3 regions of the Pseudomonas sp. SDO5215_S409 genome follow, and region 3 is predicted to be linked to each of the others. Evidence: predicted binding sites of a transcription regulator. Region 3 holds the regulator's gene; each other region holds the start of a gene.

Region 1 (9,906 bases), on a different contig from region 3:
GGGGCCGCCTGATGTCGATCGAGCATGACGGCGTCGAGTTGTGTTTTATCAACCCGGCGCTGGAGGGCCGGCAGGCCGATGAAGCCCCCGATGCCTGGGCGCAATTGTGTGGTGACTGGACGTTCCCCCTGTGGGGCGGTGGCAAGACCTGGGTCGCGCCCGAGACCCACTGGCCGGGCGGTTGCCCGCACCGCGACCTGGACAGCGGCGTTTATCAAGTGCTGCACACCTGGCAGGATGCGCTGACAATCGGCATCGAACTGCAAAGCCCGGTGTGCCGCCAGAGTGGCTTGCAGGTTCGCCGCCGAATTTCCATGCGTGCAGGCGAGGCGGGCTGGACCGTGGAGCACACCTTGATCAACACCACCGAACACACGGTGAACGTAGGCATTTGGGATGTGTTGATGCTGCGCCGCCCCGGCCATGTGGCGGTGGAGTGGGCGGCGGATGTGGGCGAGTTTCGCGCCATCGACGGGCAGGGGCGGCTCGATGAGTTGACGGAGCAGGGCTTGATTGCCACGACGGTCGGGCATGCCAGCGTGCTATGCCAGCAAGCGCGGCAATTCAAGGTGGGCGTCGCCGGCACCAACGGTTCGCTGAGCGTGCAACTGGACCTGCCCGAGGGGCGCGTGCGCTACTGGCGCACGTCACCGGTCTCGACGGTGCTGGCCTATGCCCATGGCCATCCGGTCGAGGTGTTCAACGCGCCCGACTTGCCGTATTTCGAGGTGGAAAGCCATTCGCCGCTGGCCACCTTGCCCGCCTTTGCGAGCGTGCGTTACAGCGTGACCGAAGGCGTCGACGGCGCGGTGTAAACGCGAACCTTTGCCTGGGTTGGGGTTCACAGGTGAACCAGTGACGGGCCGCTGCGGCGGTTTGTCACGGCCTGTACCTTTTGCATCGCCTGGCGGCGTCTGAGACACAGCCTTTTGGCGTGCAGAAAAAAATCCCCGGCAACGGCGTGTTTTGGCTGTTCGGCCCTGACGAGGCCGGACTATCATGCCGTTAGCCCGACACCCCACTGCAAGGAGCCGCTCGGAACGCCGATGCGCCAGATCTGGAAATCTTTTCGAGCCCTTTATTTCGCCTCCCTGATGATGCTGATCGGCTCCGGCCTGCTCAGCACTTACCTGGCCCTGCGCCTGGCGGCCGATCATGTCGACAGCCTGTGGGTGGGTGCCTTGATGGCGGCCAACTATTTTGGCCTGGTGCTGGGCGGCAAGATCGGCCACCGACTGATCGCGCGGGTGGGGCACATCCGGGCCTACGCCACCTGTGCCGGGATCGTCGGCGCGGCGGTGCTCGGGCACGGGTTGATCAACTGGCTGCCAGCGTGGATCGTGCTGCGTACGATCGTCGGCCTTGGGATGATGTGCCAGTACATGGTCATCGAAAGCTGGCTCAATGAGCAGGCGGACGCCAAGCAGCGCGGCGTGGTGTTTAGCGGTTACATGATCGCTTCCTACCTGGGGTTGGTGCTGGGCCAGCTGATTCTGGTCATGCACCCGCAATTGGGCCTTGAACTGCTGATGCTGGTGGCGCTGTGTTTTGCCCTGTGCCTGGTGCCGGTGGCCCTGACCCGGCGGATTCACCCGGCGCCCTTGCGTCCGGCGCCGATGGACCCGCGCTTTTTTATCAAGCGGGTGCCGCAATCGCTCAGTACGGTGTTGGGGGCGGGGGTTATCGTCGGTTCGTTTTATGGCCTGGCGCCCTTGTATGCCGCCCAGCAGGGGTTGAGCACCGAGCAGGTCGGCCTGTTCATGGGCAGCTGCATTTTTGCCGGGCTGCTGGTGCAGTGGCCGTTGGGCTGGTTGTCGGACCGCTATGACCGCGCCGTGCTTATCCGCAGTTTCGCCCTGTGCCTGGCGGTGGCGGCATTGCCGCTGGCGATCATGACCCAGGTGCCGTTGGAAGTGCTGTTTGCGGCGGGCTTTTTGTGCTCGCTGGTGCAGTTCTGCCTGTACCCGTTGGCCGTGGCGTTTTCCAATGACCATGTCGAGAGCGACCGTCGGGTGTCCCTCACGGCCATGCTGTTGGTGACGTACGGGGTGGGCGCCAGCATCGGTCCGCTGTTGGCCGGTGTGGTCATGAAGCTGCTCGGCAACCAGATGCTCTATGCGTTTTTCAGCCTGTGTGCGCTGATCCTGGTGTGGCGCATTCGGCCCAAGGCCGTGACCAACCTGCACCAAGTGGACGATGCGCCCCTGCATCACGTGGCCATGCCGGACAGCATGTCCAGCTCGCCGCTGGTGGCAGCGCTGGACCCGCGTGTGGATGAGCAGGATGTTCAGGACCAGATGCAAACGGCGCCTGCCGAACCTGTCGCCGAGCCTGAGCCCGCCGCCCAAGAGCCCGCCGCCGTGCAAGACCCACCCGAGCCCCCAGACCCGGACGACCACCCCCACGATTTGAGCAGGGCACGCCCCTGAAACAAAAAACGGGCAGATCCCTGGCGGGGCTGCCCGTTTTTTCATGACCTTTATGCCTTAAAAGTCATCGTCCTTGTCGAACCGGCGCGCTTCGCGCTGCAACTGGTACACAAAACGTTCTACCTGACGCTGCACCAGCCCGCTGATGTTATGGAAACGCACGCCCGCGAAGGTGGTGTTGATTCTTTCTTCAAAGTGCAGATACCGCAGTTCCACCGAGGTGGTCATGCTGCCAAAGGGCAGGGCGGCGATGAAGCGGTCATACACCTGGCCCAGTTGCAGGCGCTCGGAGATGTCGCCTTCAAAGCGCAACTTGCAGCCGGTGGCAGAAATATCCAGCAATTTGCCATTGACCGGCGACTTGAGCTTTTCACCGCCCAGTTCGATGTTCACCAGTTGCGCCAGCTTAAGGGCGGCCCGGAAGGCATTGCGGCGCTGGTGATAGACCACTTCGTCGGGCATGTTGCCACGGTACACGCGGTGGCCGTCGGCTTCGTCGACGCTGTAGGTGCCGTTGCTTTCCCACGCCACGCGTACGCCGTCATGGAAACCTTCGATACGAAAAGGCTCGCCGCTCTCCAGGAAGCGCTCGCCGTCGCGGGGGATCATTTCGTCCAGGGCCAGCGTCTTGCTGTCCCGGTCGACTTCTACCAGATAGCTTTGGAAGCGCTGGCTGCGTTCATGGAAGGTGATGATCAGCGGATCATGGCTCTCCTGCAGCATCCGCAACGTGCTCGCGATTTCCAGAGGTGTGGTGAGCACCTTGGGTGGCTGCGGAGCATCTTCCGCGTTAAGGGCATTGAACACGGTTCTTCCATCTCCAGACAAAATACGACTTCACGCAAGAGCAGGCATTTTGCCAGCATGTGGCGCGACTTGGATAGGCCGCGCCGTCAACCGGCATCAGGCTTGGCTGAGGGTGCTTGGCTTGACCAGGCGCGAGGTGGACCCCTGGGCGTTGTAAAGCGCCGGCGGTTCGCCCCCATGGAGGATACGCAACTGGTTGGCGGTCGTGGCTTGCTGCAGCTGGATCGACTGTCCGTTGAGTACGTTGGCTTCCTGGCACTGGGTAATCAATTGGTTGAGCGCTTTGCTCTGGCTCAGCAGCTGGTCGCCGACGGTGGAATGGCTGGCCAATTGGGCGAGGCCGTTCTGATCGGCCGGCAATCCCAGGCTCACCAGGATTTGGGTGCGTTTCTTGCCGTGCTGCTCCAGCAGCACGATCAGCGACTGCTTGCGCGCCAGAATCTCTTCGAGCAGCGGCATGTCGCGCCCGTAAAGGGCCAGGGATTCTTCCTGAAGAAGCTCGAGTAGCTGCTGGGCAGGTACGAGGTCATCAATGATCAGTTGGAGCAAGTTTTCGTCGTGCATGGCTGGCCTTGGGGTTTAAGCGTCCAAAAGCCTAGCGCAGGCCTTTGCCTAGCGCTCGGCTTCGAAATTAAGCAGTTTGCTGGCTACACGGTTGCTGTCGACTTTGTAGCTGCCATCGGCGATAGCCTGTTTCAACTCGGCCACGCGGGCTTTGTTGACCACCGGTTGATCGCGCAGCGAGTCCGTGACCTTCTGCAACTGTTGAGCCTCATTGCTCAGGTGTACCGATTCCCCGCTCTGGCTCGCACCGGCTTTTTCCGCCTGGGTGGACACTGGCTGGGACTTGCCTTCAACGCTCTCTTTGGCACCGCTGGTACGCGTATTGCCGGGGAGCGCCGGGGCGTTATTCAAACGACTGAAATCAATGACCATGTGAAAAAACCTCTGGGTATTTGGACGCTTGCCATGTTTTCGGCCATACCCGGACAAACTTTAGGCTCGATTGACAATAAACCTTTGCCTGGTCACGTCAGGGCACAGTGTAGAAAAAGCCGGCGTCCTGTGCCAGCGCTCTATAGGGCCACCTCGACTTGGCCGGGCGCGGTCACGCGGGCCTTGATCACACGGTTGGAGTTGAGGTTTTTGACCCGGATCTGCTCGCTCAGGCCGCCGTCGGACAGCGCCTCGCCCGGCATTTTCACGTTCAGCGCCCCGCTGCTGGCCGAGATCACCACCTGGTCACCCTTGCGGATGACTTCGGCCTGCTCCAGGTTGACCAGGGTCATGACCTGGTCAGTGACCATTGGTCGGGTCAATTTTTGCCCGAGTGCCTGGTCCAGCGACGTCAGGTAGCCCTGGCTGATCAAGCTGATGTCCCGCTCGCGCAAGGCGACGTCTTCAAAGCCGACGATGCCGGTGCGCTTGAGCGGCCGGGTCACCACCACTACGTCGCGAAACAGCTTGACCTGGGCGGGCACGAACACCGTCCAGGGCGAGGCACCGTCGCACCGTACGCGCACGGTCACGCGGCCAATCGGCTGGGCCGGGCTTTCCAGCGACGCTGTCAATTCCTTGTCGCACAGGGGCATGCGCAAGCGGGGGTCCAGCTGGTTGACCTGGATCTCGTAGCGCCCGGGCGTCTGGGTGGTGGCCAGATAATCTTCTACAGTGAACTCAAGAAAGCCTTGGGTGACGCCGATAAGCAGATCAGGCAAGGTGAGGTTGTCAGCACGGGCCGTCTCGCCTGCCGCGAAGCCGAGTAATGCAAGGGCGATGCACACCGCTCTGCCGGGCCTTTTAAGGCGTGGCAGGGGGGGCGGGCGTCGGGAAACTGTCGGTTTGATGTCCATGGCGATTAAAAAAGCAAAGCTCGTGCCGTTTAATGTTGGGTACACGTCGTACCCGTAGGTTTCAGCGTAGGAGTCAGGGCATGGCGGGTGTAATGGATGCGGTGAACCAGCGCACGCAGCTGGTAGGGCAAAACCGTCTGGAGTTGCTGCTGTTTCGTCTGGACGGCCAGCAGCTCTATGGCATCAACGTCTTCAAAGTGCGCGAAGTGCTGCAGTGTCCCAAGCTGACCCTGTTGCCCAAGTCCAGCCCGGTGGTGTGCGGCGTGGCCAACATTCGTGGCGCGACCATCCCGATCCTTGACCTGGCCATGGCCACCGGTTCCGCCGGTTTGAAGGACCGTGGCAGCCCATTCGTAATCATCACCGAGTACAACACCAAGACCCAGGGGTTTCTGGTGCGTTCGGTGGAGCGCATCGTCAACATGAACTGGGAGGAGATCCATCCGCCACCCAAGGGCACCGGCCGCGATCACTACCTGACGGCGGTGACGCGGGTCGATAACCAGTTGGTGGAAATCATCGACGTGGAGAAAATCCTCGCCGAAGTGGCCCCGACCTCCGAGGCGATCTCGGTGGGCGTGGTGGACGCCGAGATCCAGCACAAAGCCTTGTCGCTGCGGGTGCTGACCGTGGACGACTCCTCGGTGGCTCGCAAGCAGGTGTCCCGCTGCCTGCAAACCGTGGGCGTAGAAGTGGTGGCGCTCAACGACGGCCGACAGGCGCTGGATTACCTGCGCAAGCTGGTGGATGAGGGCAAGAAGCCCGAAGAAGAATTCTTGATGATGATCTCTGACATCGAGATGCCGGAAATGGACGGCTACACGCTGACGGCCGAGATCCGCAATGATCCGCGCATGCAAAAGCTGCATATCATCCTGCATACTTCGTTGTCGGGCGTCTTCAACCAGGCGATGGTCAAGAAGGTCGGTGCCGATGACTTTCTGGCCAAGTTCCGTCCTGATGACCTGGCATCCCGGGTAGTCGACCGGATCAAGGCAGCAGATCATGGCTAGGGGCCTTCCCCCTGGCGGTCACACGATTTATAGAGGCGGTACTTTTGTCTACGGGTAATTTGGATTTTGAACAGTTCCGGGTCTTCCTGGAAAAAGCCTGTGGCATCTTGCTCGGTGAAAACAAGCAGTACCTGGTATCCAGCCGTCTCAACAAACTGATGGAACAGCAAGGGATCAAGTCGCTGGGCGAGCTGGTCCAGCGGATCCAGGGCCAGCCGCGCAGCGGGCTCAAGGAAAGGGTGGTCGATGCCATGACCACCAACGAAACCCTGTGGTTTCGTGACACCTACCCGTTCGAAGTGCTCAAGAACAAAGTCCTGCCAGAGGCGATCAAGGCCAGCCCCGGCCAGCGGTTGCGCATCTGGTCGGCGGCGTGTTCGTCGGGGCAGGAGCCGTATTCGATCTCGATGGCCATCGATGAATTCGAGCGCAGCAACCTGGGCCAACTCAAGGCCGGGGCGCAGATCATCGGCACGGACTTGTCCGGCACCATGCTCAACAACTGCAAGACCGGCGAGTACGACAGCCTGGCCTTGGGGCGCGGTTTGTCCCAGGAGCGCCTGCAGCGTTACTTCGACCCCAAGGGCGCCGGGCGCTGGGCGGTCAAGGCGCCGATCAAGAGCCGGGTGGAGTTTCGCTCGTTCAACCTGCTGGACAGTTATGCCAGCCTCGGCAAGTTCGACATGGTGTTTTGCCGCAACGTGCTGATCTACTTTTCGGCCGAGGTGAAGAAAGACATCTTGCTACGCATTCACGGCACCCTCAAGCGCGGCGGTTATCTGTTCCTGGGGGCATCCGAAGCCCTGAACGGCCTGCCCGACCATTATCAGATGGTGCAGTGCAGCCCCGGCATTATCTACCAGGCCAAGTAGCCGGCAATCTGCCGGGCAGCGGCAAATCCCCTTTGCCGCTTTACTGGCGTTTCGCGGAAACCCCTTGCCGCTTTTCTGGCATTGCCGCGGGCACTCTCTCGGAAAACCCTTGAAATACGGGCCTTCGTTAACTTGGCATAGCCCTTGCTATAACCCAGTTAACGACAAGCAGGTCAAAGGTTTCCGCCATGAGCATCAGCTTCGACAAAGCGCTCGGTATCCACGAACAGGCCCTGGGTTTTCGCGCCCAGCGTGCCGAAGTTCTGGCCAACAACATTGCCAACGCCGACACCCCGAACTACAAGGCTCGGGACCTGGACTTCTCCGCCGTGCTCGCCGCGCAGCAAGACAAGACCAAGAACGGCACCTTTGCCTTGAACATGACCAACAGCCGTCATATCGAAGCGCAAGGGTTTGGCCAGGGTGACGAGCAGTTGCTGTATCGCACGCCGATGCAACCGTCGATCGACCAGAACACCGTGGACGCGCAGCTGGAGCAATCGGCCTATGCCGAGAACTCGGTGAACTTCCAGGCCAGCTTTACCCTGCTCAACAGCAAATTCAAAGGGCTGATGTCAGCCCTGCGTGGAGAGTAAGCCATGTCCCTCGCCAGTGTTTTCAATATTGCCGGCAGCGGCATGAGCGCGCAGACCACGCGCCTGAACACCGTCGCCAGTAACATCGCCAACGCCGAGACGGTGTCTTCGAGCATCGACCAGACCTACCGCGCCCGGCACCCGGTGTTTGCCACCATGTTCCAGGACGGCCAGGGCAATGGCAGCGATTCGCTGTTCCAGAACCAGGATGCCGCAGGCTCTGGCGTACAGGTGCTCGGGGTGGTCGAAGACCAGAGCAACCTGGAAGCCCGCTACGAGCCCAACCATCCTGCCGCGGACGAAAAAGGGTACGTGTACTACCCCAACGTCAACGTGGTCGAGGAAATGGCCGACATGATTTCCGCCAGCCGTTCGTTCCAGACCAACGCCGAAATGATGAACACCGCCAAAACCATGATGCAGAAGGTCCTGACCCTGGGTCAGTGATAAGGGGCGCTACGTAATGGCTATTGTTGACAACAACTCGACAGTCCAGGACCTCTTCAACCAGAAGGTCCAGAACAGCAACAACAATGTCGGGGATGCGGCCAAGGCCGCCACCGGCAACCAGTCGCTGGGCAAGGACGCATTCCTGCAACTGCTCGTGACCCAGCTGAAAAACCAGAACCCGTTGTCGCCTCAGGACAACGGCGCGTTCGTGGCCCAGTTGGCGCAGTTCAGTAGCCTGGAAGGCATCAACACGCTGAACGACTCGGTGAATGCGATTTCTGCCAACTACAGCTCCTCGCAGGCCCTGCAGGCGTCGTCGCTGGTCGGGCGCTCGGTGATTACCCAAACCAACAAGGCCACGGTCGACACCAGCAAAAGCATGACCGGCTCGGTGGCCGTGACGGCGGCGGTGGGTAACGTTTCCGTGAAGATCACCGACAAGGACGGCAACGTCGTTCGCACCATCGATATGGGCGCGCAGAGTGCGGGCAGTGCCAGCTTTATCTGGGACGGCAAAAACGACAAGGGCGAGACGGCGCCGGCTGGCACCTACACCTTTGCCGCCACCACCAAGAATGACAAAGGCGACTCGGTTGCCCTGGCCACCTCGCTCCCGGCGACGGTCACCAGCGTGACCCTGGGCCAGAACGGCGGCGAGATGATGCTCAACCTCGCGGGTGGCATGGGCAGCGTCAAGCTGTCGCAAATTCAGATCATCGGTACATAGAGCCGGCTAATACACGGCAGAGGAGAGAAACATGTCTTTTAATATCGGCCTGAGCGGCCTCTATGCGGCCAACAAACAACTGGACGTGACCGGTAACAACATCGCCAACGTGGCGACTACCGGGTTCAAGTCCTCCCGTGCGGAGTTCGCGGATATCTACGCGGCAACCCGCCTGGGTACCGGCCAGAATGCAGTCGGTAACGGTGTAAACCTGGCGGCAGTGTCCCAGCAGTTCACCCAAGGTGACGTCAATAGCAGTGGCGGTCCGCTGGACATGGCCATTCAAGGCGGCGGCTTTTTTGTACAGAAAGGCAGTGATGGCTCCCTGGAATACACCCGTGCCGGTACTTTCAACCGCGATAAAGACGGCTACATCACGAACAACACCGGCACGTCCCGCTTGCAGGGCTACGCGGCGGATGACAACGGCAATATTATCAAGGGCGGCCTGACCGACCTGCGCATCAACTTGTCGAACCTGCCGCCCAAAGCTTCAAGCAAGGTGGACTCCACCAGTAACCTGAACTCGTCGGAAAAGATCATCGACCAGACGGCCAAGCCGTTCGATCCGACCGATGCCAGCACCTTTACCACGCAATACAACACCACCTTGTATGACACCCAGGGTAATGCTCACCCGATGGTGCAATACCTGGTCAAGACCGACTCCAACACCTGGAAGTCGTACACCTTGATCGACGGCCGCAACCCCAATGGCACGCCGGTCACAGGTACTGGCGCCCAAGCGCCTGTCGCGTCGACCCTGACCTTTGACACCTCCGGTGCCCTGCAAAGTGTGGTGACGCCGCCATCGACCGTGTCCAACAAAACGTTGACCATCAGCGATTGGCGCCCGGGCGTGTTGGACAACGGTGTGTGGAAGCCGGATAACGGCGCCGCCGCCAACCCGGGTGGCATTGCGATCAACATGGGTAACATCACCCAGTTCAACTCGGCCACCTACCGTAACCCGCCGACCACCGACGGTTATGCCACGGGTGAAATCACCGGCTTGAAAATCGATGCCAACGGCGTGCTGTTCGCCAACTTCAGCAACGAGCAAAGCAAGGCCATCGGCCAGATTTCCCTGGCCAGTTTCAACAACGAACAGGGCCTGCAGCCAAACGGCGGCACCACCTGGAAAGAAACCTTCGCCTCG
Region 2 (9,906 bases), on a different contig from region 3:
TGCTGGTGCTGGCCGGTTGTTCCAGTCACGCGCCTGCGCCACCTGCGCGCACTGAACCCGAAGTGAAAGCGCAACTCCTGCGCCTGATTCCCGCCAGCGTCAACGACCGCAGCGGCTGGGCCCAAGACATCTACACCGCCTTTCACGCCCAGCAACTGGACCCCAGCACCGAAAACCTCTGCGCGGTATAGGCGGTGACCGAACAGGAGTCCACCTACCAGGTCGACCCGGCGGTGCCAAACATGGGCAAGATCGCCCAGGACGAAATCCTGCGCCGCGCCGCCAAGGTCTATGTGCCGGCGCCTGTGGTGCGGGCGGCCTTGCAACTGCGTTCACCCACGGGCAAGTCCTACGCCGAACGCCTGAGCGCTGCACGCACCGAGAAAGACCTCAGCGGGATTTTCGATGACTTCATTGGCGCTGTGCCGCTGGGCAAGACCCTGTTCAGTGGTTTTAACCCGGTACACACCGCGGGCCCCATGCAAGTGAGCATCGCCTTCGCCGAGCAGCACACCCAGGATTACCCCTATACGGTAGACGGGAGTATTCGCCGGGAAGTCTTCTCCCGCCGCGGTGGCCTGTATTTCGGCATCGCCCACCTGCTGGGTTACCCGGTGAACTACGATCAGCCGCTGTACCGGTTTGCCGATTTCAATGCCGGTTGGTACGCCAGTCGCAACGCGGCGTTCGAGGCAGCGGTCAGCCGCGCGTCGGGCACCACGCTGGCGCTGGACGGTGATTTGATCCGCTATGGCTCGATCCTGCCCGGCACCACTGAGTTGGCGGTGCGTTCACTGGGCACGGCGCTGGGCATGCGCAACCCGGTCATCCGCAGCCAACTGGAGCAGGGCGAGCGCCTGGCGTTCGAAGACACGGCCCTGTACCAAAAAGTGTTTGCCCTGGCCGACAAGGCCGCCGGTAAACCGCTGCCCCGGGCGATTTTGCCGGGCATCGTGCTCAAGAGCCCCAAGATCACCCGCAACCTGACCACGGCCTGGTTCGCCCAGCGGGTGAATGAGCGTTATCAGCGCTGCCTGAAGCGTTAGGCCATCGCGTCAGAGCTTGAACGTGCTCACCAGGGTTTGCAGGTGCACACCCAACCGCGCCAGTTCGATGCTGGAGGCGGCGGTTTCATCACTGGCCGCTGCGGTCTGCTCGGAAATATCGCGCACGCTCAGCACGCTGCGGTTGATCTCCTCGGCCACCGCGCTTTGTTGCTCGGACGCGGCGGCGATTTGCAGGTTCATCGACTCGATATCGGCCACACACCGGCTGATGGTGGTCAGCGAATCCCCGGCCCGACGCGTCAGTTCGACGCTGCTGTCGGTGAGTACGCGGCTGTTTTCAAGACGTTGCGAGACCTGCTGCGTGCCACGGTGCAGCCCGGTGATCAGCCCTTCGATTTCTTCGGTCGAGGTCTGGGTGCGCTGCGCCAGGCTGCGCACTTCATCGGCCACCACGGCAAAGCCGCGTCCTGCTTCGCCCGCTCGGGCGGCTTCGATCGCCGCGTTCAAGGCCAGCAGGTTGGTTTGCTGGGCCACCGACTTGATCACATCCAGCACGGTGCCGATCTTGTCGCTTTCACGCTTGAGCCCGTCCATCGCGTCGGTTGAATAACCCACTTCGGTGGCCAGCAGGGTGATTTGCGCGATGGCCTCATGCACCACCTCGTCGCTGGCGCGCGCTTCTTGCCCTGCATTGACGGCTGCGCCGGACGCGTGCCCGGCATTGCGGGCCACTTCCTGCACGGTGGCGGCCATTTCGTTCATGGCGGTGGCCACCTGGTCGGTTTCAACCTTCTGGCTATTGACGCCTGCGCTGGTCTGCTCGGTTACCGCCGACAGTTCCTCCGCGGCGCTGGCGATTTGCACCACGCCGTCGCGCAACTCGCCGATCAGGCCGCGCAAGTTGACGGTCATGCGTTGCATGCTGGCTTGCAGCGCGCCCAGCTCGTCGCGCCGCGACACCTGCACGTCCTGGCTCAAATCACCGGCCGCCACCCGTTCGGCGGTTTTCAGGGTGTCGCTCAACGGGCCGACGATCAAACGGGTAATCACCCAGGCGGCCAGCATTCCCACCACCAGGGCCAGCACGCTGGCGCCGAGCAACAGTTGCCCGGCCATGCTCACTTCCTGGTCGCGTTTACCGGCCTGGATGTCTGACAGTTGTTTGCAGGCTTCAAACAGGCTGGCGATGTCGCGGTTCAAGTCTTCCTGGGCCTGGGTGGACGCGGCTTGATCCTGCCCCTCGTTGGCGTGCACGAACTGCTGGAAATGCACGCGGTAGTTTTTAATCGCGGCGTCGGCCTGCTTGACCCAGAGCAGGTCGACCGGGGCCTTGAGCAACGCATCGAGCACCACGGCGCGGCGGTCCAGGTCATCGAGGAACGTCACCACGGCCGTGGCGTGCACCGCGTCCGGCTTGAGGGTGTAGCTCAAGCGGGCGATGCGCATGTCACGCGCCGAATCGTTGAGCTTGGCGATTACCCCCAGCTTGTCGCCGCGCTCCCCCAGGTTGGCCAGCCCCAGCCAGCCGGTACCGGCGATGATCAGGGTCAGCAGTAGAACCAGCGCAAACCCCAGGGTGAGCTTGGCCCGCACACTCACATCCCCCAACACCCTTGCCACCGAATTGAACATTGCCCCATCCCTGTCTTTTTAGATTTTTTTGAGCAAGGGTGTCCATGCGTGGCGCATCCCTGCCGTCTGCTGTGTGGACATGTATCGACAAGGGGCGATAAAAGATGAGGGCACGGGCTGCAAAGTTTTTGCGCAAAGAAAAGGCCCGGTTTTCGTGGAACCGGGCCTTGTCCGTGTTGCTCGTTAAATCAGCTGCGTTCGAGTGCCAGTGCTACGCCTTGGCCACCGCCGATGCACAGGGTCGCCAGGCCTTTTTTGGCATCGCGCTTGATCATTTCATGCAGCAGGGTCACCAGCACCCGGCAACCCGATGCGCCAATCGGATGGCCGATGGCGATCGCGCCGCCATTCACGTTGACCTTGCTCGCATCCCATTCCAGCTCTTTGCCCACGGCCAGGGACTGCGCGGCGAAGGCTTCGTTGGCTTCGATCAGGTCCAGGTCGCCCAGGCTCCAGCCCGCCTTGTCCAGGCAGCGGCGGGTGGCCGACACCGGGCCGATGCCCATGATGGCCGGGTCCACCCCCGCATTGGCGTAGCTGGCGATACGGGCCAGCACCGGCAACCCCAGCGCCTGGGCCTTGCTGGCGCTCATCAACAGCACCGCCGCGGCGCCGTCGTTGAGGCTCGATGCGTTGCCAGCGGTGACGCTGCCGTCTTTTTTGAAGGCCGGCTTGAGTTTGGCCAGCGACTCGGCGGTGGTGCCCGCGCGGGGTTGTTCGTCCACGGCGAACGGCACCGGGTCGCCTTTGCGCTGGGGGATCAGGATGGGGGTGATTTCGTCAGTAAAGCGCCCGGCTTCGATGGCCGCGGCGGCTTTTTGTTGGGACGCGGCCGCAAAGGCGTCCTGGGCTTCGCGGCTGATGCCGTATTTGTCCACCAGGTTCTCGGCGGTGATGCCCATGTGGTAGTCGTTGAACGCGTCCCACAAACCATCGGTGATCATGCTGTCGATCATCTTGGCATGGCCCATGCGCAGGCCGGTGCGGGCTGCGGGTAGCACGTAGGGGGCCAGGCTCATGTTTTCCATGCCGCCCGCGATGATCACCTCGGCATCACCGCAGCGGATGGCTTGCGCGCCGAGGTGCAAGGCCTTGAGGCCCGAGCCACACACTTTGTTCAAGGTCAGGCTGGGCACCGCGTGGGGCAGGCCCGCGAGGATCGAAGCTTGGCGGGCCGGGTTCTGGCCGCTGCCCGCGGTGAGTACCTGGCCCAGGATGACTTCGTCCACGTGCGCAGGGTCCAGGCCGGTCTGCTCCAGCAGGCGGCGGATCACGGCGGCGCCCAGTTCCGGGGCCGGGATGCTTGCCAGCGAACCCTGAAAACTGCCCACGGCGGTGCGGGTGGCAGCAACAATCACGACGTCTTGCATGAGAGGTGTCCTCACTGGAAGTGCATTTCGGGAACGTGGTCGGGGACGATCAGTTTACCGGCGGTCTTGCTCACAATCTCTTCAACACTGACGCCAGGTGCGCGTTCCTTGAGGACAAAAGCGCCATTTTCGATTTCCAGGTAGGCAAGGTCGGTCAGCACGCGCTTGATGCAGTTGGCGCCGGTCAGCGGCAGGTTGCAGCGGCTGAGCAGCTTGGACTCACCGTCCTTGGAGGCGTGGGTCATGATGACGATGATGTTTTCTGCGCCAGCCACCAGGTCCATCGCGCCGCCCATGCCCTTGACCAGCTTGCCCGGGATCATCCACGAGGCGATGTTGCCTTGCACGTCCACTTCAAATGCGCCGAGCACGGTGAGGTCGACGTGACCGCCACGGATCATGGCGAACGATTCGGCCGAGGAGAAAATCGAGGCGCCGACGCGTGCGGTGACGGTTTGTTTACCGGCGTTGATCATGTCGGCATCGATGGTTTCTTCGGTAGGAAAGGGGCCCATGCCGAGCAGGCCGTTTTCCGATTGCAGCATCACTTCCATGCCGTCGGGAATGTAGTTGGCCACCAGGGTGGGAATGCCGATGCCGAGGTTCACGTAAAAGCCGTCCTGCATTTCGCGGGCGACGCGTTGAGCCATTTGTTCGCGGGTAAGAGCCATTTCAGGTGTCCTTTTTATTCGGGCGACAGGCGGGTTATTTGCGCACGGTGCGCTGTTCGATGCGCTTTTCGAACGTGCCGCAGATGATCCGGTCGACGTAAATGCCTGAGGTGTGGATCTGCGCCGGGTCCAGCTCGCCCGGCTCGACGATTTCCTCGACTTCAACCACCGTGATCTTGCCGGCGGTGGCGGCCAGCGGGTTGAAGTTCTGGGCCGTGTGACGGTAGATCACGTTGCCGAAGTGGTCGGCTTTCCAGCCTTTGACGATGGCGAAGTCGCCGGTGATGGACTCTTCCATCAGGTACGCGCGACCGTTGAATTCGCGGGTTTCCTTGCCTTCGGCGACCGGGGTGCCCACACCGGTGGCGGTGAAGAAGGCCGGGATACCGGCACCGCCTGCGCGCATTTTTTCGGCCAGGGTGCCTTGGGGGGTGAGCACCACTTCGATTTCGCCGCTGAGCAGTTGTTTCTCGAACAGGGCGTTTTCACCCACGTAGGACGCGATGACCTTGCTGATCTGTTTTTCTTCCAGCAACACGCCCAGGCCGAAACCGTCGACGCCGCAGTTGTTGGAAACCACCGTGAGGTCGCGGGTGCCTTTGCGTTTGATCTCGGCGATGAGGTTTTCCGGGATCCCGCACAGGCCGAAGCCGCCGGAAAGTACGGTCATGCCATCTTCCAGGCCTGCCAGCGCCTCTTCGTAGGACGCCACGCGTTTATCGAAACCTGCCATATGCACCTCTTTTATTGTGTGTGGGCCAGCCATGGTTACCGAGTGTTGCGCCGCTGGATTGATTTGTTAAGTTGTTTTTTAAGGTTGATTGATTTAAAAAACAGCATAGTTGATCGCCGCTGGGGGCACTGCATGACCGTTAAACAGATGCGCGCCTTTTTGGCGGTGGCTCAGAGCCTGAGTTTTGCGGCAGCCTGCGAGCGCCTGCACCTTTCCCAGTCGGCGCTGAGCCTGACCATCAAAGGCCTGGAGGAAGGACTGGGCGGGCGCCTGTTCAGCCGTAATACACGCAATGTTTCGCTGACCCCGGAAGGCGAATCCCTGCTGCCCTTGGCCCGGCGCCTGATTGCCGATTGGGACAACGCCGAAGACGAATTGCGCCAGCGCTTCACCTTGCAACGCGGGCGGGTCACGGTGGCGGCGATGCCCTCGTTTGCGGGCAACCTGCTACCGCCGATCCTGAAAATTTTCCGCACCCGCTACCCGCAGGTGAACGTCACGGTGGATGACGTGATCAACGAACAGGTCCTGGAACGGGTGCGCGACCGTCAGGTGGAGCTGGGCGTGGCGTTTGAGCCTGCGCAAAGTTCATCGCTGGTGTTTACGCCGTTATACGTGGACCGTTTTATCGCCGTGGTGCCCGCCGACTCGCCCTTGGCGCATAACACGCAGATTGGCTGGAGCGCGTTGCTGGAACACCCGTTCATCACCCTGCAGCGCCCGTCTACGGTACGGGTGATGCTGGAGGAGCACCTGGCGGCGCGGCAGATGAAACTGCCGGTGGCGTTGGAAAGCCATCAGTTGGCGACGGTGGGGCAAATGGTCGCCAGTGGCCTGGGCGTGAGTGCGGTGCCCGCGTTGTGCGCCCGGCAAATGAAGGAGGCGGGCGCCCATTGCATCACCTTGAGCGACCCGGTGATTGAGCGTTCGGTGGGCGTACTGACCAAGCCGGGGCACGAGTTGTCGGCGGCGGCGCAGGCCATGTTTGACATTTTTTGTGACGAGGCGGGCGAGGGACGTTTTCCAAAGCTTTAACCTGAGCCCAAACACCCGTGGGTGCCGATGGGCGCCCACGGGTGTTTGGGTTTACTCAGTAGTAGCGGTCTACGACATTGACTCGCGAGTTGTCTTTGAATGACCGCCAGGCATGGTTAAGTGTGTCGAAAACTTGCTCGATAAACTGGTGATCGGCGGCAGCCCGCTTGCCGACATAACCCTGGCCGCGGCGATACATCTTCAGGCGCGCCGCCAGTTCATGGTTATTTTTGTCGAAGTCTGCTTCCAGGGTGTGGGGCGCCACACAGTCGATATGCACCTGACCCGATTTGCCTACCCACAGGATATGGTCGTCGAGCGTATCTTTCTGCGCTGCGAACATCTCGGCCAATTCATCGATAGTTGGTTGGTTGTTCAGATTCATGTGTAAGCCCCTTGACCAGTTGGCGATCATCAATTGATTCGTTAGTTGTCTGCGGCATCGAAAAACGGGCGTCGAAACGGTCTGCCCGGTGCGGGCAGGGTCTTGAACCTGATGCGTGTAGTGTTGCTGATGAAAGGCTACGCCAAGGGTTTCTCAACGAAGACAAGCAGCATTTGAGCGACTTGTACCGGGCCTTTCGGGCCGGTCAGCTTCATCAATCTGCCTTGTGGGCAGTGCACATCCGGAAAAAACAGCTCGGCGGTCAGACGAGCCTGTTCAAAACGCGGGTTACCGACGCTCCCGATCCGGGAGACGCTTGAATCATGCAATTACAAAATGGTTACGTCAACGATTATGTAGTGATTATTTTTTATCACTACATAAAGCCCCGTGAAACGGGGAGATCACCGGAAAACGTGACTTGGGCGTCATTTTTCGTGCTTTTCGGTCGGGCCGAAAAGCGCCCGCAGGGGTGAGGTTTCCAACGGTGTTTCTACTCAAAGCGCGCTACGAGCCTCGGCAACAGCCGCTCGCAGACCGCCTCGATTTTTACCTGTAACAACTCATCGCCCCGGGTCTTGCCCAGGTTGATGGCAATTACCGGCTTGCCTTGTTCCACCATGGCCTTGCATAGGCGAAACGCCGAGTAGGCCATCAGTGACGAGCCCACCACCAACAGCCCTTCGGCCGCGTCTACGGCGGCCATGGCCTTCAGTGCAGTAGCCGGGGCGACGTTTTCGCCAAAAAACACCACATCCGGCTTGAGCCGCTGGCCGTCGCAGTGAGGGCAATGGGGCACCTGAAAGCGTTCTTCAAAGGCGGCGTCCAGCAAGGTGTCGCCATCGGGCAATTGCACCGCATCGACGCCCATGAGGTAGGGGTTGTGCTGCTGCATCTGGTGTTGAATCAAGTCCCGCTCGCAGGTGTGCTGGCAGTCCAGGCACAGCACGCGGTGCAGGCTGCCATGCAGTTCAATCACACCCTGGCTGCCCGCCTGGTCGTGCAGCGTGTCGACGTTTTGGGTGATCAGGCCTGTGATGTGCCCGCGTTGTTGCAACGTGGCCAGTGCCTGATGCGCCGGGTTGGGCCGGGCGATACTCACCTTTGGCCAGCCCAGCATCGCCCGCGCCCAATAACGCCTGCGTGCATGCGCGGTGGCCAAGAACTCCTGGTACATCATCGGCGCTTTGCCTCGGCGCACGCCCTCGTTGTCCCGGTAGTCGGGAATGCCCGAGGAGGTGCTGATTCCGGCACCGGTCAGGACCAAAAAGCGCCGTTCGGCCATGGCCCGGTGCAGGGTGTCGAGGTGGTCGTGTTCCTGGTGGTCGAGCGTATCGAGCATGAAGTCTCCAGCGGTTATTCGCCGCGAATGTACTGCTCCAGCTGTTGAATCAACTGGGCCTGTTCGGCAATCGCTTCCTTGACCAGGTCGCCGATGGACAGCAGGCCCAGTAGTTTGCCGTCTTCGACCACCGGCAGGTGTCGCAGGTGGTTGTCGGTCATGATGTTCATGCAGGTGTCCACGCTTTGGTGGGTGTCCACGGTAATCACCGGCGAACTCATGATCTCCTTCACGGTGGTCACGTCGGACTTGCGGCCCTTGAGGATCAGCTTGCGGGCGTAGTCACGTTCGCTGATCACGCCGACGACGTTGTCATGGTCGACAACCGGCAGGGCTCCCACGTTTTTTTCTGCCATGCGCATCAACGCCTCAAACACGGTCTGATGCGACGCGATGGTGTGAACTTCCTGGTTTTTCGGGTCTTTGGACTTGAGCACTTGTGCGACGGTTTTCATGGCGGCCACTCCGGTGTTGTTGTCAGGACGTCAGCGGTCCCTACAGAATCCTAGACCGCCCACGGCGCCCAGGGGCCCAAAGCGGCGTATAACCCCTCGAAAAACGTCATGGCCTCGGTGCTCAACCCTTTTTTTGCGGTTTTGCCGGGCGTTTGGTGGCCGTTGTGGGGCTGCGCTTGGCGCTCTTGCGTTTATTTTTCCAGGGGGCGGCACCCCGTCCGGGTGGCCCGCTGATGGTCAGGCGCAGGCCGTTGCACCGCGCTACCTGTTTGCTCATCCACGCGGCCTGTTTGGCCACGAACTCCTCCAGGCTCATTTCGCCGTTTTGCACCATGTCCAGCGCCTGCTCCCAGATGGCTGTGGTGCCGGGGTCGGCGATGGCCCGTGGCACGGCGTCGATCAGGCTGAAGGCGGCGGGTGTTGCAGACAGCGCCTTGCCGTTTTTTATCAGGTAACCGCGGTCCAGCAAGCCCTGAATGATGCCTGCGCGGGTGGCCTCGGTACCGATCCCGGTGGTGTCCTTGAGTTTTTGCTTGAGCAACGGGTCTTCCACCAGCTTGGCGACGTTTTTCATGGCCTTGATCAGGTCGCCCTCGGTGAAGGGCTTGGGCGGTTGCGTCCACAGGTCCTTGAGGGTGACATGGTGGACCGCGTAATCGCGCCCTTGCACCAGTGCCGGCAAGGCTTGTGGCGCAGGGGCCTGCCCCTTGGCCGGTGCCAGCGCTTCGGGCAGTGCGCGCTTCCAGCCGGGCTCGATGACGACTTTGCCGACCGCACGCAGCGCGTGCCCGGCACAGTCGAAGTCGGCCTGGGTGCGGTCGTATTCATGATTGGGCAGAAACTGCGCCAGGTAACGTGCGCGAATCAGCGTATAGACCGCCCGGTGCTTGCCGCTCAACTGGCCGAGGTCCTTGCCGGCGCCGGTGGGGATGATGCCGTGGTGGGCGCTTACCTTGGCATCGTTCCAGGCCCGGGAGCGGCGTTGCGGGTCGATATGCGGCATCAGCGCTTGCACGGCGCTGTCGGCCCGGCCCAGCGCCGCCAGAATGCCCGGCGCCTCACTGTGCTGGCTCAGCGGCAGGTAGCCGCAGTCGCTGCGCGGGTAAGTGATGACCTTGTGGGTTTCATACAGCGACTGGGCGATGTCGAGGGTTTCCTGGGCGCCCAGGCCGAGCTTTTTCGAGCAGATCTCCTGCAACGTGCCGAGATCGAAAGGCAGCGGCGCCACTTCACGCATGCGCTCGGTACGCAGTTTGACCAGCCGCGCGCTGACCGC
Region 3 (9,906 bases):
GATCGGCGGTAACTACGTGGTGGGTATCGTGGTGTTCGCGATTTTGATGATCATCAACTTCGTCGTGGTCACCAAGGGCGCCGGGCGCATCTCCGAGGTGAGTGCGCGGTTTACCCTGGATGCGATGCCCGGCAAGCAGATGGCGATCGACGCCGACCTCAACGCCGGCCTGATCGACCAGGGCCAGGCCAAGGCCCGCCGCGCAGAGGTGGCCCAGGAGGCCGAGTTCTACGGCTCCATGGACGGTGCCAGCAAGTTCGTGCGCGGTGACGCCATTGCCGGCCTGCTGATTCTGTTCATCAACCTGATCGGCGGCATGGCGGTCGGGATCTTCCAGCACGGCATGACCTTTGGCGATGCGGGCAAGGTATACGCCCTGTTGACCATCGGTGACGGTTTAGTGGCGCAATTGCCATCACTGTTGTTATCTACAGCGGCGGCAATCATGGTGACCCGTGCTTCGGGCTCCGAAGACATGGGCAAGCAGATCAACCGGCAGATGTTTGCGTCGCCCAAGGCCCTGGCCGTGGCGGCCGGACTGATGGCGGTGATGGGGCTGGTGCCCGGCATGCCGCACGTCTCCTTCCTGAGCATGGCCGCGCTGGCCGCGGGTGGGGCGTACCTGTTCTGGAAGAAGCAGAACCAGGTCAAGGTGCAGGCGCAGCAGGAGATCGCCCGCCAACAAGAGCTGTTGCCTTCACCGGCCCGCGCCCAGGAAACCAAGGAACTGGGCTGGGATGACGTGACCCCGATCGACATGATCGGCCTGGAAGTGGGTTACCGCCTGATTCCGCTGGTGGACCGCAACCAGGGCGGGCAATTGCTGGCGCGGATCAAGGGCGTGCGCAAGAAGCTGTCCCAGGACCTGGGCTTTTTGATGCCCACCGTGCACATCCGCGACAACCTCGACCTGGCGCCCAGCGCCTACCGCCTGACGCTGATGGGCGTGATCCTGGCCGAAGCCGAGATTTACCCCGACCGCGAACTGGCGATCAACCCCGGCCAAGTGTTCGGCAGCCTTAACGGCATCACCGCCAAAGATCCGGCTTTTGGCCTGGACGCGGTGTGGATCGAAATCAGCCAGCGCAGCCAGGCGCAGTCCCTGGGCTACACCGTGGTGGACGCCAGCACCGTGGTGGCCACGCACCTCAACCAGATTCTGTACAAGCACTCCCACGAGCTGATTGGCCACGAAGAAGTCCAGCAACTCATGCAGTTGCTGGCCAAGGCCTCGCCCAAACTGGCCGAAGAACTCGTGCCGGGGGTGCTGTCACTTTCGCAATTGCTCAAGGTGTTGCAGGCGCTGTTGGCCGAGCAGGTGCCGGTAAGGGACATTCGCAGCATTGCCGAGGCCATCGCCAACAATGCCGCCAAGAGTCAAGATACTGCCGCTTTAGTGGCAGCGGTGCGGGTGGGGTTGTCTCGCGCCATCGTGCAAAGCATTGTAGGGCTTGACTCCGAGCTGCCTGTGATCACGTTGGAGCCCAGGTTGGAACAAATATTGCTCAACAGTATTCAGAAGGCCGGGCAGGGCGCTGACGAGGGTGTTCTGCTGGAGCCGAGCATGGCGGAAAAGCTGCAGCGTTCGTTGATCGATGCCGCCCAGCGCCAGGAAATGCAGGGCCACCCGGTGATCTTGCTGGTGGCCGGTCCGGTCCGGGCGATGTTGTCGCGGTTTGGACGCCTGGCTATTCCGAATTTGCACGTTTTGGCTTATCAGGAAATTCCTGACAACAAGCAAGTGACTATCGTCGCGACAGTAGGGCCCAACGGCTGAGGTAGTGGGTTATGCAAGTGAAGCGTTTTTTCGCCGCCGATATGCGTCAGGCCATGAAACTGGTCCGCGACGAGCTGGGCGCCGACGCTGCGATTATTGGCAACCGCCGCATTGCAGGCGGTGTCGAGCTGACGGCTGCCCTTGATTACCAGCCGTCGGCCCTGGCCCCTCGCGTGCCCAACATGGAGCTCGAAGACGAGCTGCGCAAGACCGCCTCGCGTATCGTCTCGGCCCAGGCCGAACTGAGCCTGCGCAGTGACGGCGACGCCAGCACCAGCCGCCAGCTGTTCGCCGGCCTGCCGCTGACTGCAGCCGAGCCGCTGGTAGAGCCGACGTTTGTCGAGCCACCACGCCCTGCCGCGCCAGCCCCGGCCCCGTCTGTGGACTCGCGTGCGCTGGACTCGATGCGCAGCGAGCTCAATGGCCTGCGCGAATTGCTGGAAGTGCAACTGGGTTCGCTGGCCTGGACCCAACTGCAAGGCAGCAAGCCGCAGCAGGCCAACCTGTGGCGCCGCTTGCAACGCATCGGCTTGTCCGGCCCGTTGTCACGCGACCTGCTGGCGCTGACCACCGAAATCGACGACCCGCGCCAAGCCTGGCGCATGCTCTTGGCGCACCTGGCGCGCATGATCGTCACCCCGGAACTCGAACCCCTGGAAGAAGGCGGCGTGATCGCCATGGTCGGCCCCGCCGGCATGGGCAAGACCACCACGCTGGCCAAGCTCGCGGCGCGCTACGTGCTCAAGTACGGCGCGCAGAACATTGCGCTGGTCAGCATGGACAGCTACCGCATTGGCGCCCAGGAGCAGCTCAGGACCCTGGGCCGTATCCTCAATGTGCCGGTTACGCACCTGGACCCAGGCCAGTCGCTGGTCAACGCGCTTGACCCGCTGCTGCGCAAGCGCGTGGTGTTGATCGACACCGCAGGCCTGCAAGCCAGTGATCCGGCGCTGCGCATGCAGCTCGAGAGCCTGGCCGGTCGCGGGATCAAGGCAAAGAATTACCTGGTGCTGGCCACCACCAGCCAGAAGCAGGTGCTGACCGCCGCCTACCACAGCTACAAGCGCTGCGGGCTGGCCGGTTGCATCCTGACTAAACTCGACGAAACCGCCAACCTGGGCGAAGTGCTGAGCCTGGCCATCGCCCATGAGTTGCCGGTGGCTTACCTGACCGACGGGCCGCGCATCCCGGATGATTTGCATCTGCCGCGCCGTCACCAGTTGGTCAGCCGTGCCGTGAGCATACAAATGCAGGAAGAACCCAGTGAGGAAGCGATGGCCGACATGTTCGCGGACCTCTACCACAGCCCGGCCAAACAGGTCGGCTGAGGGCAATATGAATACAGTGCAATGTACCTACATCGGTGGTCTGCAAGCGGTTAACGCGGCCAGCCTGTGTAGCCTGCGTCTCAGCAAGACAAGGTAAAGAAAGAACATGGGCAGCATGCATCCCGTACAGGTGATCGCGGTGACCGGCGGCAAAGGTGGCGTCGGGAAAACTAACGTGTCAGTGAATTTGTCCCTGGCCCTGGCAGAGCTTGGCCGTCGGGTCATGCTGCTGGACGCGGACCTGGGGCTGGCGAACGTCGACGTTCTGCTGGGCCTGACGCCCAAACACACCCTGGCCGATGTGATCGAGGGCCGGTGCGACCTGCGCGATGTGTTGCTGCAAGGCCCCGGCGGGATCCGTATCGTGCCCGCCGCCTCCGGCACCCAGAGCATGGTGCACCTGAGCCCGGCCCAGCACGCGGGCCTGATTCAGGCGTTCAGCGACATTGGCGACAACCTTGACGTGCTGGTGATCGACACCGCCGCCGGCATTGGCGAGTCCGTGGTCAGCTTCGTGCGCGCCGCGCAGGAAGTCCTGTTGGTGGTGTGCGACGAACCCACCTCGATCACCGACGCCTACGCCCTGATCAAACTGCTTAACCGTGACTACGGCATGAACCGCTTTCGCGTGCTGGCCAACATGGCCCAGAGCCCGCAAGAGGGGCGCAACCTGTTCGCCAAGTTGACCAAGGTCACGGATCGCTTCCTCGACGTCGCCTTACAATACGTGGGCGCCGTGCCCTACGACGAGTGTGTGCGCAAGGCTGTGCAAAAGCAGCGTGCCGTCTATGAAGCGTTCCCTCGTTCCAAATGCGCGCTGGCGTTCAAGGCCATTGCCCAGAAGGTCGATACCTGGCCGTTGCCCGCCAACCCGCGGGGGCATCTGGAGTTTTTCGTCGAGCGATTGGTGCATCAGACGAGCGCGGGACCGGTGCTATGACAGCGAGCGGCTACAACCTTTACAAAAAGTCGGCACGTGACAGCCAGGTGGAGCTGATCGAGCGCTATGCGCCGCTGGTCAAGCGCATCGCCTATCACTTGCTGGCGCGCCTGCCGGCCAGTGTGCAGGTCGAGGACCTGATCCAGGCCGGCATGATCGGCCTGCTGGAGGTGTCGACCAAGTACGACGCGAGCAAGGGCGCGAGTTTCGAGACGTACGCGGGTATCCGTATTCGCGGCGCGATGCTCGATGAGGTGCGTAAAGGTGACTGGGCCCCGCGTTCGGTGCACCGAAATACCCGGATGGTCAGTGACGCCATTCGCGCAATTGAAGCAAAAACCGGCCGTGACGCTAAAGATCATGAAGTTGCGGCCGAACTCCAATTGAGTCTCGATGATTACTACGGGATTTTGAACGATACCTTGGGCAGCCGCTTGTTCAGTTTCGACGACCTGTTGCAGGACGGCGAACACGAAGGGCTGCACGAGGACGGCGCGAGTGCTCACCTGGAACCTTCGCGCGACCTGGAAGATGAACGCTTCCAGGGCGCCCTGGCAGAGGCGATCGCCAACCTGCCGGAGCGTGAGCGGCTGGTGTTGGCGCTGTACTACGACGAAGAGCTGAACCTCAAGGAAATCGGTGAGGTCCTGGGGGTCAGCGAATCGCGCGTAAGCCAGTTGCACAGCCAGTGCGCCGCCCGCTTGCGGGGGCGTTTGGGTGAGTGGCGAGCGCGCTGACACGCAGTGTGGGGACACTGTGAACGACACCGCCAGGGCGCAGGTCTTGGTGGTATTGGCCCGTGGTGCACCCCTGGCAGTCCTTTTTGTGTAACGCCTGTTGATTGAAATGGCGCGTCCAGCAGCTGGGCGCGTTTAAGACTGCTTGGAGGTCGAATTGGACAAGAACATGAAAATCCTCATCGTTGATGATTTTTCAACGATGCGGCGGATCATAAAAAACCTGTTGCGTGACCTGGGGTTCACCAACACGATCGAGGCGGATGACGGGTTGACCGCCATTCCGATCCTCAACAGCGGCAGCGTCGACTTTCTGGTAACCGACTGGAACATGCCGGGCATGACCGGTATCGATCTGCTGCGCCACGTGCGCGCGGATGAAAAACTGCGCAACCTCCCTGTGCTGATGGTCACCGCCGAAGCCAAGCGCGAGCAGATCATCGAAGCTGCCCAGGCCGGGGTCAACGGCTATGTGGTCAAGCCCTTCACCGCCTTGGCGTTGAAAGAGAAGATCGAAAAGATCTTCGAGCGCATCCACGGTTGATGCCACCACGGGGGAGCTATGGAGCCTAAAGAAACATCTCAGAGCGATTTTGAGTCGACGCTGAAAAAACACGCTCAGGAGCTGGTCCAGAGCCTTGAAAAAGGCCAGTTCGGCGATGCGGTGCAGTTGATCCACGAGCTCAACCAGACCCGTGACCGCGGCTTGTACCAGGAAGTGGGCAAGCTCACCCGTGAGCTGCACAGTGCGATCGTCAATTTTCACATTGACCCGCACATGCCCCAGGCCGAGGAAGTGTCGCAGATCACCGATGCCACCGAGCGCCTGTCCTATGTGGTCAGGCTGACTGAGGCGGCGGCCAACCGCACCATGGACCTGGTGGAAAACGCCACGCCGCTGGTCAATGGCATGGCCACCGAGGCCAAGGCCCTGAGCACGGACTGGGGGCGCTTCATGCGCCGGGAAGTGGGCGCCGAAGAGTTTCGCGAGCTGGCGCGCCGGGTCGACAGTTTTCTCAACCGCAGCGAGCAGGAGAGCCGCACGGTATCGAGCAACCTGAACGACATTCTGCTGGCGCAGGATTACCAGGACCTCACCGGCCAGGTGATCAAGCGCGTGACCCAACTGGTCACCGAAGTGGAAAGCAACCTGCTCAAACTGGTGTTGATGGCCAGCCAGGTGGACCGCTTTGCCGGTATCGAACATGACCGCGCGGCGATCCTCTCGGAAAAAGATCCACAAAAACACCTCGCCAAGGGTGAAGGTCCGCAGATTCATGCCGATAAACGTGAAGACGTCGTATCCGGACAAGATGACGTAGACGATTTGCTGTCCAGTTTAGGCTTCTAAGGAGCACGCACATGAGCTTCGGCGCCGATGAAGAAATCCTTCAGGATTTCCTTGTAGAGGCCGGCGAAATTTTAGAGCAGCTGTCGGAACAACTGGTCGAGCTGGAAAGCCGACCGGACGATGCCAACCTGCTCAATGCCATTTTTCGCGGTTTTCACACTGTAAAAGGGGGCGCCGGCTTCCTCCAGCTCCATGAGCTGGTGGAGTGCTGCCACATCGCCGAGAACGTGTTCGACATCCTGCGCAAGGGTGAGCGGCACGTCGACTCGGCATTGATGGACGTGATTCTCGAAGCACTGGATGCGGTCAACGGCATGTTTGGCGAGGTGCGCGACCGTGCGCCGATCACCGCGGCCACCCCGCAACTGCTGGCGGCCCTGACGCGCCTGGCAGAACCTGCCGACAACGCACCCGCGCCTGTTGCCGTTGCGGCGCCCGCGCCGGTGGAAGAGCCTGCGGGCGATGTGACCGACAGCGAATTCGAACAACTGCTGGACTCGTTGAACGCCGTCAAGGCTCAGGCCGAGGCGCCCGCTGCGGCGCCTGCTGCGGCCCAGGCGTCGGAAGACATTACGGACGCTGAGTTCGAGTCCCTGCTGGACCAATTGCACGGCAAGGGGCAGTTCGCCCCCGACGCCGTGGCCGCCGCGCCAGCACCTGCCCAGGTGCCGACACCGGCCAACACCGATATTACCGACGACGAATTCGAAGCCCTGCTGGACCAGTTGCACGGCAAAGGCACGTTTGCCGCCGACGCACTGCCGGAAGTGGCCGCCGTGGCCGCTGCGCCGACCCTCGCGGCCCCGGCCGCTGCCGCGCCCGCCGACGATGGCTTGATTACCGATAACGAGTTCGAAGCCCTGCTGGATGAACTGCACGGCAAGGGCAAGTTTTCTGACGTGGCCCAGGCGCCCGCTGCCACTGCTGCCGTGGCCGCACCGGCCCCGGCCGCCGTCGCCAAGCCCGCAGCGCCCGCCCCGGCAAAACCGGCCCCGGCACCTGCCCGTGCCGTGGCCGCGCCCGCCCCGGAAAAATCCCCGGTCAGCGAAGCCGAAACCACCGTGCGCGTCGACACCGCACGCCTGGACGACATCATGAACATGGTCGGCGAACTGGTGCTGGTGCGTAATCGCCTGGTGCGCCTGGGCCTCAACAGCAGCGACGAGGCCATGCAAAAGGCCGTGTCGAACCTGGACGTGGTCACCGCCGACCTGCAAACCGCCGTGATGAAAACGCGGATGCAGCCGATCAAGAAAGTCTTCGGCCGCTTCCCGCGCCTGGTTCGCGACCTGGCGCGCCAGCTCAAAAAAGAGATCAACCTGGAGTTGGTGGGCGAAGAAACCGACCTGGACAAAAACCTCGTCGAGGCCCTGGCCGACCCGCTGGTGCACTTGGTGCGCAACGCGGTTGACCACGGCGTGGAAACCCCGGAAGAGCGCGAAGCCGCGGGCAAGAACCGCCTGGGCAAGGTGATTCTGGCGGCCGAACAGGAAGGCGACCACATCCTGCTGTCGATCACCGACGACGGCAAGGGCATGGACCCGACCGTTCTGCGCAACATCGCGGTCAAGCGCGGCGTGATGGACAAGGACGCCGCCGACCGCCTCACCGACACCGACTGCTACAACCTGATCTTTGCCCCGGGCTTCTCGACCAAGACCGAGATCTCTGACGTGTCCGGCCGCGGCGTGGGCATGGACGTGGTGAAGACCAAGATCAGCCAGCTCAACGGCTCGATCAACATCTACTCGACCAAGGGCCAGGGCTCCAAGATCGTTATCAAGGTGCCGCTGACGCTGGCGATCATGCCCACCCTGATGGTGATGCTGGGCAACCAGGCGTTCGCCTTCCCGTTGGTCAACGTCAACGAGATCTTCCACTTGGACCTGTCGCGCACCAACGTGGTGGACGGCCAGGAAGTGGTGATCGTGCGTGACAAGGCATTGCCGCTGTTCTACCTCAAGCGCTGGCTGGTGGCTTCGGCCAAGCATGAGGAGCAGCGTGAAGGTCACGTGGTGATCCTGTCCGTGGGCACCCAGCGCATCGGCTTTGTGGTCGATCAACTGGTGGGCCAGGAAGAAGTGGTCATCAAGCCTTTGGGCAAAATGCTGCAAGGAACGCCAGGCATGTCGGGCGCGACCATTACCGGTGACGGTCGGATCGCGCTGATTCTCGATGTTCCGAGCATGCTCAAGCGTTACGCCGCACGGCGTATTTGATTCTGGCAGGGCAGGGCGGTAGGCCCTCGCCCGGCCTAACGGAGTGTTTATGGCAGTCAAGGTCCTGGTGGTGGACGACTCGGGTTTCTTCCGCCGCCGCGTCTCGGAAATTCTTTGCGCCGACCCGACCATCCAGGTGGTCGGCACGGCCAACAACGGCAAAGAGGCGATTGATCAAGCCCTGGCGTTGAAGCCGGACGTGATCACCATGGACTACGAGATGCCGATGATGGACGGCATCACGGCGGTGCGGCACATCATGCAGCGCTGCCCGACCCCGGTGTTGATGTTCTCCTCGCTCACCCATGAAGGCGCCCGGGTCACCCTGGATGCGCTGGATGCGGGCGCAGTGGACTTCTTGCCGAAGAACTTCGAAGACATCTCGCGCAACCCCGACAAGGTCAGGCAACTGCTGTGCGAGAAGGTCCACAGCATTTCGCGCAGTAACCGCCGTAGCCTGTTCAGTACGCCGTCGCCAGCCCCGGTGGCGCCGCCGGTGGCCACGCCGGGCAGTTTGGGGCGGCCTGCACCTGCGCCTGCGCCCGCCCCGGTTGCGCGCCCTCTGGTCGCGCCCGTGCGCACTCCGGCGCACGTCGCTCATTCGCCAGCGCTCAAACGCAAGGCCTACAAGCTGGTGGCGATTGGTACGTCCACCGGCGGCCCGGTCGCCCTACAGCGGGTACTGACCCAGCTACCGGCGAACTTCCCGGCGCCGATCGTGTTGATCCAGCACATGCCTGCGGCGTTCACCAAGGCATTCGCCGAGCGCCTGGACAAACTCTGCCGCATCACCGTCAAAGAAGCCGAAGACGGCGACATCCTGCGCCCGGGCCTGGCGCTGCTGGCCCCGGGGGGCAAGCAGATGATGGTGGATGGCCGTGGTGCGGTAAAAATCCTGCCGGGCGATGAGCGCCTGAACTACAAGCCCTGCGTGGACATCACCTTTGGTTCGGCGGCCAAGTCCTACGGCGACAAAGTTCTGGCGGTGGTACTCACCGGCATGGGCGCCGACGGCCGTGAAGGCGCGCGCCTGCTCAAACAGAGCGGCAGTTCGATCTGGGCCCAGGACGAGGCCAGCTGCGTGATCTACGGCATGCCCATGGCCATCGTCAAGGCAGAGCTGGCCGACGCGGTCTACAGCCTGGACGACATTGGCAAACACCTGGTGGAGGCCTGTCACTGATGGATGTATTGAGCCTGATCGGCATCATCATGGCGTTTGTCGCAATCATTGGTGGCAACTACCTCGAAGGCGGCCACCTCGGCGCCCTGGCCAACGGCCCGGCGGCGTTGATCGTGATCGGTGGCACGGTGGGCGCCGCCTTGCTGCAAGCGCCGCTGAGCTCGTTCAAGCGGGCTATCCAGATCCTCGCCTGGATCCTCTTCCCGCCACGCGTCGACTTGCCGGGCGGCATCGACCGGGTGGTCAACTGGAGCCTCACGGCCCGCAAGGAAGGCCTGCTGGGCCTCGAAAGCGTGGCCGACGCCGAGCCCGACAGCTACGCGCGCAAAGGCCTGCAATTGCTGGTCGACGGTGCCGAGCCGGAAGCCATC

Evidence for each region. Region 3 encodes FliA, which starts transcription of late flagellar genes. Its sites were predicted from a motif close to CTAAAGTTTNNNNNNNNNNNGCCGNTAA; they were not measured.
Region 1: a site for FliA is predicted at 4,209-4,236, ahead of flgM (flagellar biosynthesis anti-sigma factor FlgM). Genes of this name have one in related genera too.
Region 2: a site for FliA is predicted at 2,721-2,748, ahead of ACW9H9_RS15625 (methyl-accepting chemotaxis protein). Genes of this name have one in related genera too.

Annotation. Positions count from the first base shown of each region.
Region 1 covers NZ_JBSVWN010000041.1:304-10,209, reverse strand. The annotation lists gene ACW9H9_RS19820 (hypothetical protein) at 1-815, shown strand, start outside; gene ACW9H9_RS19815 (MFS transporter) at 1,047-2,429, shown strand; gene ACW9H9_RS19810 (flagellar brake protein) at 2,487-3,236, opposite strand; gene ACW9H9_RS19805 (flagella synthesis protein FlgN) at 3,333-3,800, opposite strand; gene flgM (flagellar biosynthesis anti-sigma factor FlgM) at 3,849-4,172, opposite strand; gene flgA (flagellar basal body P-ring formation chaperone FlgA) at 4,313-5,089, opposite strand; gene ACW9H9_RS19790 (chemotaxis protein CheV) at 5,170-6,102, shown strand; gene cheR (protein-glutamate O-methyltransferase CheR) at 6,147-6,974, shown strand; gene flgB (flagellar basal body rod protein FlgB) at 7,163-7,570, shown strand; gene flgC (flagellar basal body rod protein FlgC) at 7,574-8,017, shown strand; gene flgD (flagellar hook assembly protein FlgD) at 8,034-8,747, shown strand; gene flgE (flagellar hook protein FlgE) at 8,779-9,906, shown strand, end outside.
Region 2 covers NZ_JBSVWN010000027.1:52,055-61,960, forward strand. The annotation lists partial or broken gene ACW9H9_RS15620 (DUF1615 domain-containing protein) at 1-1,046, shown strand, start outside; gene ACW9H9_RS15625 (methyl-accepting chemotaxis protein) at 1,056-2,639, opposite strand; gene ACW9H9_RS15630 (acetyl-CoA C-acetyltransferase) at 2,828-4,009, opposite strand; gene ACW9H9_RS15635 (CoA transferase subunit B) at 4,021-4,680, opposite strand; gene ACW9H9_RS15640 (CoA transferase subunit A) at 4,715-5,413, opposite strand; gene ACW9H9_RS15645 (LysR family transcriptional regulator) at 5,546-6,448, shown strand; gene ACW9H9_RS15650 (hypothetical protein) at 6,504-6,833, opposite strand; gene ACW9H9_RS15655 (NAD-dependent protein deacetylase) at 7,327-8,175, opposite strand; gene ACW9H9_RS15660 (CBS domain-containing protein) at 8,190-8,630, opposite strand; gene ACW9H9_RS15665 (DNA topoisomerase III) at 8,752-9,906, opposite strand, start outside.
Region 3 covers NZ_JBSVWN010000014.1:5,038-14,943, reverse strand. The annotation lists gene flhA (flagellar biosynthesis protein FlhA) at 1-1,777, shown strand, start outside; gene flhF (flagellar biosynthesis protein FlhF) at 1,789-3,105, shown strand; gene fleN (flagellar synthesis regulator FleN) at 3,212-4,045, shown strand; gene fliA (RNA polymerase sigma factor FliA) at 4,042-4,782, shown strand; gene ACW9H9_RS10090 (chemotaxis response regulator CheY) at 4,952-5,326, shown strand; gene ACW9H9_RS10085 (protein phosphatase CheZ) at 5,345-6,133, shown strand; gene ACW9H9_RS10080 (chemotaxis protein CheA) at 6,145-8,352, shown strand; gene ACW9H9_RS10075 (protein-glutamate methylesterase/protein-glutamine glutaminase) at 8,402-9,535, shown strand; gene ACW9H9_RS10070 (flagellar motor protein) at 9,535-9,906, shown strand, end outside.